One region of the Providencia sp. genome, then DNA from elsewhere that is predicted to be linked to it. Evidence: predicted binding sites of a transcription regulator. Region 1 holds the regulator's gene; the other holds the start of a gene.
The links. The regulator CRP, encoded in region 1, controls carbon source genes, mostly activating them, when cyclic AMP is high. The targets are predictions, from matches to a motif close to ATGTGANNNNNNTCACAT.

Region 1 (4,043 bases):
AAGATGAAAGTTTTATTGTGATCCGTTTTCGCGGACTCAAACAGATTGATTTCCCCTATTTATTATCAATGATAAGCGGCTCATTTATTTCGGCAATAAATACCATTGTCGTGCCCGGTGGCAAACTTGGCTTAGCCATGGAACTAATTATGACCCCATTAGTTGAAAAGTTAATTACACAAAAACAAGATTAACTTATCACTGTTCTAAATAACTGATGCTTACCAATAAATAAAACAAGCATCAGTTATTAAAATAAATAGGCAAAAATTAAACTTATTATTAGTTTTTAATTTCAAAGCTGTGTGTCACTTCAACCGCTTTTTCTAACATCAACGCCACTGAACAATATTTTTCCGCCGAAAGTTGAACCGCGCGCTCAACCGCTTTTTCTGTTAATTCATGACCTGTTACAATAAAGTGCAAGTTAATGTGAGTAAAATAACGAGGTGCTTCATCGCGACGCTGCGAAGTTAATTTCACCTCACAATCCATAATATCATTACGGCCTTTTTGTAAGATAGAAACGACATCAATTGCACTACAGCCTCCAGCGGCCATTAATACCATTTCCATTGGGCTAGGCGCTTTGTCACCTGCATTTCCATCCATCATCACTTGATGCCCAGATGCTGACTCACCTAAAAAAGAGAGTCCTTCAACCCATTTAACTCTTGCTTCCATTGTTATTCCCCTTGAAAAAATAATCTTCAGAAACACATTGTTCCATAGATATAGCCAATATTACATCAGCTTTATTTAGCTGAAGCGATACAGGCGAGACTTTCTGGATTGAATGTGCTACAAACAATACTTAGTTGATAGGATTAAGATCAAGACTCAACGTTTTAATTGATCATATTATAGTGTCGATATTAACTTACTTCATATCTGCTGCATGTATTAATTAGAGTAGATAAGGTAAACTAATATGCTAAGCTAGTGACTTTAAAGACAGCCCTTCTAGCACGCTTTTTTGAATGGCTGCAATAACATACAGAGGATAACGCTAATGGTTCTCGGCAAGCCACAAACAGACCCTACTCTTGAATGGTTTTTGTCACACTGCCATATTCATAAGTATCCATCAAAAAGCACACTGATCCATCAAGGTGAAAAAGCAGAAACCCTTTACTATATCGTGAAAGGTTCAGTGGCTGTTTTAATCAAAGATGAAGAAGGCAAAGAAATGATTCTCTCCTACCTAAATCAAGGAGATTTCATTGGTGAGCTTGGGTTATTCGAAGAAGGTCAAGAGCGTACAGCGTGGGTTCGTGCAAAAGTAGCCTGCGAAGTCGCTGAAATATCTTATAAAAAATTCCGCCAACTGATTCAGGTTAACCCTGATATCCTTATGCGCCTTTCTGCACAAATGGCAAGTCGCCTACAAACGACTTCTGAAAAAGTGGGTAACCTCGCTTTTCTAGATGTCACCGGACGTATTGCTCAAACACTGTTAAATTTAGCCAAACAACCAGATGCTATGACTCACCCAGACGGAATGCAAATCAAAATTACACGTCAGGAAATTGGTCAAATAGTAGGTTGTTCACGTGAAACTGTCGGTCGTATCCTAAAAATGCTAGAAGATCAAAATCTGATATCTGCACATGGTAAAACGATAGTCGTCTACGGGACTCGATAATTTATATTCTGGCCTAGCTTGATTGGCTAGGCTACTATTTAAAAACAACCTTATATCACTGATATAAGGTTGTTTTTTAGAATGAAAAAAATACCTAAATTAAAGAGTATAAATAAAATCAATATTATTTCGTTATACTATTTACACGGCGCATTAGACATAGTAAATACATATAGAAATAATATTATTCAGATAATATATTAGGGATAGTAAATACACATAGAAATAAATAATCGTTTATTTATATCATCAAAGTCTTTACCTTATCTATAATTAGCATAACTAATTAACTAATAGATTACTGGAAAATATATGATTATAAATATAAATAACCTCAACAGATATAATGAGAATTTAAATACTTCAAAAAACACTGGAACAGCATCCAACACAAGTATTCAATCAAATAATCATTCATCTACTTATGAAGAAATAAATAGCGTCACACCCTCACAGAAATCAAACCCGTTAATAGAGAAAAAAACAATTCCCTGTAGTTATGAAAACTCAGTACGCAGACAAAAAAGGAATAAAAATGTAATTATTGATTCCATTGACTTTAAAGCATCACAATCAAAATTCATGAATTTAAGTCAAAATGGAAAAATTCCAACTAGCCCATTCATTACTAAAAAAGATATAAATGGACATAATAACAACAGAAGGTTAATTGATAAAAAACCAATTAACTTTAATGAGGCCTATAAAAAGTTTGAAGGGAAAGATTTTATAAATAAAAACAAATCTCTAACTTGGGACTCTGGCTATGATGACCATTTGACGTTTAAAAATAAACCAGTAGACAATGAATTAAATATTGATTATGAACCAACTTTCATAAATTCAAATTTATTGAGGTATAACCCTAACTTTTATACATTAACTGCTAATGATGCTAATGACTCAACATCTATTAATAATGAAAACCCAGAAAAAGAAATAGATACTCAGTTAAAAACAAAAAAAGAAAATAATACTATTATTTTAAAAAGTAAAATACCTAAAAAAATAAAACTCTCAATAGATGAAAAAGAACAAATCAAAAAAAAATTCACGATGCCAAAAACACTTAACTCTTCTAATGAAAGTAAGATCCCATTACTTACAGGCTCAATGAATAAACTTAATACAGCTAATAATACTAATCTAGGAAAAATAAAAAAAATCAATGGTAAAAACATTGTAATAATGGATACCCCATTAAAAGAGATATCAATAAATAAACAAAAACATCCTACGAGTATTCTATCAAAAAATGAAAAAAATATATTACCAGAAAATAATATTAAAAAAAGAAGCATAACATTCAAAAACCAGCAAGAATCTAATACTCGCTTATCTCAACGTAAAAACTCAAAATTAAACCAACAGCCCACAATCCAAAATAAACCACTAACTAATAATAAAAAAATAGATACAACAAACTTAATTGAAATAGAAAAAAAGGCAGATAAAACACTTAGTGAGATAAAAAAATTAACTCAAGATATAAAACAGGAAGAGTTGTATTCAAGTAATATCATTCAAAAACTTAAACGTCATAAATAATTCTGTATAGCCACCACAGTATTAAAGGTAGATGTTACCAAGCTCGATAATAAACCAAATTGCAGAGACATAAATGCCTCTGCAATTTATCAATAAATCGTTAGCTCAATAATTTCCCAATCGCTGCTTCTAGCTTTATCATACCGCTATTAATTTCTTCTTCTGAAATAATCAATGATGGGGTGAAACGTAATACGTTTGGCCCTGCATTTAACATCATCAAGCCTTCTACTGCACAAGCTTGCATGACATCTTTCGAACGATTGAGCAATTGACCTTTAAGTTCAGCACCAATTAATAGCCCCATTCCTCTTATTTCAGCAAAAATATTATATTTGTCATTCAACTTATTTAGATGAGAAACAAACAAATCATGACGTTGTTGCACGCCATTTAACACTTCATCAGTATTAATAATATCAAAAGCTGCATTACCCACCGCACAGGCGAGCGGATTACCACCATAAGTTGTACCATGGGCACCGACTTCCATGGTTTGAGCAATGTCTTTCGTGGTGATCATCGCACTAATAGGGAAGCCACCACCCAGTGCTTTTGCAGTAGTTAAAATATCGGGAACTACATCATAGTGCATATAAGAAAATAACTTACCTGTACGCCCCATACCACTTTGCACTTCATCAAAAATAAGCAAAGCGTTATTTTCATCACACAGTTTACGCACTCCTTGCATAAATTCCATTGTCGCCGCAGTAATGCCCCCCTCTCCTTGTATCGGTTCTAAAACCACAGCACAGGTATTTTCATCAATAACTGCTTTCACTGCCGCTAAGTCATTAAAAGGGACGTGAATAATATCAGCCGGCTTTGGACCAAAGCCATCTGCGTA
Region 2 (4,043 bases), on a different contig from region 1:
AACCCATTGTTTAAGAAGCCAAGAATAAGCGCACCGATTAACGTTCCAACAATGCGCCCTTTACCACCAGCAAGACTGGTTCCACCGAGCACTACAGCAGCAATAGCATCAAGTTCATATCCATTACCTGCCATTGGTTGAGCAGAAGAAAGTCGAGCAACTTCAATCACACTGGCTAATGCCGCTAATAAACCACACAATGCATAAACCATGATTTTAATACGATCAACATTAATTCCTGATAACCGTGTTGCTGATTCATTACCCCCTAACGCATAGATATAGCGCCCTAAACGGGTGTGATGCAGTAAATACCATGCCGCAGCAAAAACAATAATCATTAACCAAATGGGTGTCGGAATACCAAATGGGCGACCAATACCAAACCAACCAAATAATTCAGCATTATCAGTAAATCCAGTATTAATTGGGCTACCATCGGTATACACACGAGTCACACCGCGTAATAACAACATCATGACCAATGTGGCAATAAAAGCTTGAACCTTTCCTTTTGCGACAATAACGCCAGTACAGGCACCAATTGCAGCACCAAGAGCAAGTGCACCCGCGACAGCGACAAAAGCATTAACATCAGCGCCAACCATTGATGCAGCAACCGCACCAGTTAATGCCAAAAGTGAACCAACAGAAAGATCAATCCCTGATGTCAGAATGACTAGCGTCATTCCTACGGCCATAATGGCATTCACGGATGTTTGTTGAAGAATATTAAAGAAATTATTAACGGTAAAAAAATTAGGACTAAGTGTTGATACAATAGCAATTAAGACTAATAAAGCGATTAATGATTTTTGTTCCATCAGCCATGCTTTGCTAAACCAACGTTTTGATGATGCGGTAGTTGAACTCATACTGATAACTCCTGAACTGAGCCATAATTTTTACCCACTGCAGCAGCCATTAAGGCTTCCTGAGTTGCTTCTTTGCCTGTAAATTCACCACTAATATGGCCTTCATGCATAACCAAAATACGGTCACTCATTCCGATAACTTCAGGCATTTCTGATGAAACTAAAATGATGCTCAGCCCTTCTTTTTTGAATTGATTAATTAATTGGTAGATTTCTTTTTTAGCGCCCACATCAACGCCACGAGTAGGTTCATCAAGGATCAAAACCTTTGGTCTTGTCATCAATCCTCGAGCAATCGCGACTTTTTGTTGATTACCACCGGATAAATTACCGATAATTTGATCCATTGATGGGGTTTTAATATTAAATAAACGAATAAAGTCACCGACCGTTTGCTGTTCTTCGCCATGTTTAAGGCTACCGCCTGCTCGACTAAAATAACGAAGCGCGGTTAATGACATATTTTCTTTAACCGACATTCCAAGCACTAATCCATCACGCTTACGATCTTCTGAAATATAAACAATACCGTTGTTGAGCCCATCTTGTGGTGTTTTTAAGTTAACAGATTTACCTTCAAGATGAATTTCACCTGTTTTTTTGGTTGCTGCACCATAAACAATTTTCATTAATTCTGTGCGACCCGCTCCCATCAATCCAGAGATACCCAAAATCTCACCGCTTTTTAGTGAAAAACTTGCGTGAGTGACGCCAGGCCCTGACACATTATCAACCTGCAAACGAACCGCTCCCATAGGAACTTGAACTCTTGGATATTGGTCTTCAAGCTTACGGCCGACCATCATTTCGATTAAGTTTTCTTCTTTTAATTCGCTAACAGGTTTTTCACCAATGAATTGGCCATCACGAAAAACAGTAACGTCATCGCATATTTCAAAAATTTCTTTTAAACGATGAGAAATATAAACAATACCGCACCCTTGAGCCTTTAAGTCTTCAATCACACGAAATAAGGAAGCCGTTTCTGTATCCGTCAACGCATCTGTAGGTTCATCCATAATGATGACTTGCGATTGGAAGCTTAATACTTTTGCTATTTCAACCATTTGTTGTTCACCGATAGATAATTCGGCAATAATTTGGTGGCTGTCATAATCAAGATTGAGGCGTTTGAGTAATTTGTCTGATTCACTAAACATCTTTTTCCAATCAATTTTGCCAAATTTTCCGACAAACTCGCGACCTAAAAAAATATTCTCAGCAATCGTCAATTCAGGAATGAGGTTTAATTCTTGATGGATGATACCAATGCCAGCTTCTTGTGAACTTTTAGGACCATTAAAAATAATCTCTTTTCCAAGGTAACGGATCACCCCAGCATCTTTGTTGTAGATACCGGTTAAGACTTTCATCATAGTTGACTTACCCGCTCCATTTTCCCCCACCAGAGCCATCACTTTTCCTGGGTAAACTTTCAAAGCAGCACCAGAAAGCGCTTTTACACCAGGGAATGATTTATCAATTCCAATAAGTTCTAATAAAGGTTGCATAATCACCTCAGAAAGTTACACCTGAACAAAGGATAACGTTGGCAAAAGGTGAACACTCCCCTGTTCTCACCACAGCTTTGCTACCATGAGTCATTTGTTTAAAGCTTTCATGACTGCAATAAACAATTTCAATACTATTTCCTTGAGCTAATTCAAGTGCTTGTAGATGGACTAAAATGGCTTTTTCCATTTGTGGATTAACTGTTGTTATTTCGCCAGCAAGAATAGCTTTTTCTACCTGCATTTCTTGGGTTATCACACTTAGTACTGACATAAAGTCAGGTAAACCTTGTGTAATCGCCAAATCAATACGTTCAGGCCCTTGTGGGATAGGTAATCCCGCATCTGCCAATGTGATATGGTCGGTATGACCTAATTTCGCAATGACCGATACAATATTCGCATTCAGCAAAATACCCTTTTTCATTATTTCCTGCCATTTTTATTAGCGAAACGTTTCGCTCATCTAATAATAGTAAAGAATAACCACAACTCAATATTCTTATATGATATTTGTGATCGTCATCGAAACGTTTCGTTCACAAGAAAAAGAAACGAAAAACTAACATATTGAATTAATTAAGCTGAATCGTTTTAACTAAAACCATGATATAAAAAATCATATTTATAAAGTTCAATAAAACGACGTTTAACTTGGTGTATGCTGTAACCACATCAAAGAAAAACCGCAAAGCAGATTGCACAATAAATAAAAAAGAATTGATGAAATGAATCTATCAGTGTTAAGTAAGTGACATAACGATAAAGGAATAAATATGCAAATAGCGGAACGAATCGCGCAACTAAGTAACTACCTTGAAAGCGGTTTGTATGAACGTCAGCAAGCTATCCGTTTGTGTCTACTCGCCACACTGTGTGGGGAAAGTGTTTTTCTATTGGGGCCACCCGGTATTGCTAAAAGTTTGATCGCTAGACGAATGAAATTTGCCTTTCGTCATGCAAATGCCTTTGAATATTTAATGACGCGTTTTTCTACACCAGAAGAAATTTTTGGACCACTTTCAATACAAGCGTTAAAAGATGAAGGCCGCTATGAGCGACTAACCAAAGGTTATTTACCTGATTCAGAAGTGGTTTTTCTAGATGAAATTTGGAAAGCGGGCCCTGCCATTTTGAATACGTTATTAACCGCAGTTAATGAACGTAAATTTCGTAATGGTGACGAAGAAAAATCGATTCCGATGCGCTTATTAGTCACCGCATCAAATGAGCTTCCCGATGCAGATAATAGCCTTGAAGCTTTGTTTGACCGCATGTTAATACGAATTTGGCTTGATAAAGTGCAAGAAAAACAAAATTTTCGAGCACTACTTACTAGCAAATCTTCGTTTAATGAAGCATTGATGCCTGATCACCTTAAAATTAGTGATGATGAATACCATCAATGGCAAAAAGATATCCCTAAAATTACGCTACCCGATCATTGTTTTGAACTCATTTATCAACTGCGTGAACAGCTCGACTCAACAGATAAAAATCTTTATGTCTCTGATAGACGTTGGAAAAAAGCCGTTTACCTATTGCAAGCAAGTGCCTTTTTTAATGGACGAAATGCAGTTTCCCCACTTGATATAGTCTTACTCAAAGATTGTTTGTGGCATGACATGAAATCGATGAATACCTTACCTAATCTACT

Region 2: the regulator CRP is predicted to act here: its motif matches at 2,900-2,917, upstream of rbsD (D-ribose pyranase).

Annotation. Positions count from the first base shown of each region.
Region 1 is NZ_JBQDNB010000036.1:31,939-35,981, forward strand. It holds gene ACTH6U_RS19565 (phosphoribulokinase) at 1-194, shown strand, start outside; gene ACTH6U_RS19570 (OsmC family protein) at 283-684, opposite strand; gene crp (cAMP-activated global transcriptional regulator CRP) at 1,013-1,645, shown strand; gene ACTH6U_RS19580 (hypothetical protein) at 1,958-3,193, shown strand; gene ACTH6U_RS19585 (aspartate aminotransferase family protein) at 3,294-4,043, opposite strand, start outside.
Region 2 is NZ_JBQDNB010000007.1:158,925-162,967, reverse strand. It holds gene rbsC (ribose ABC transporter permease) at 1-875, opposite strand, end outside; gene rbsA (ribose ABC transporter ATP-binding protein RbsA) at 872-2,386, opposite strand; gene rbsD (D-ribose pyranase) at 2,394-2,813, opposite strand; gene ravA (ATPase RavA) at 3,163-4,043, shown strand, end outside.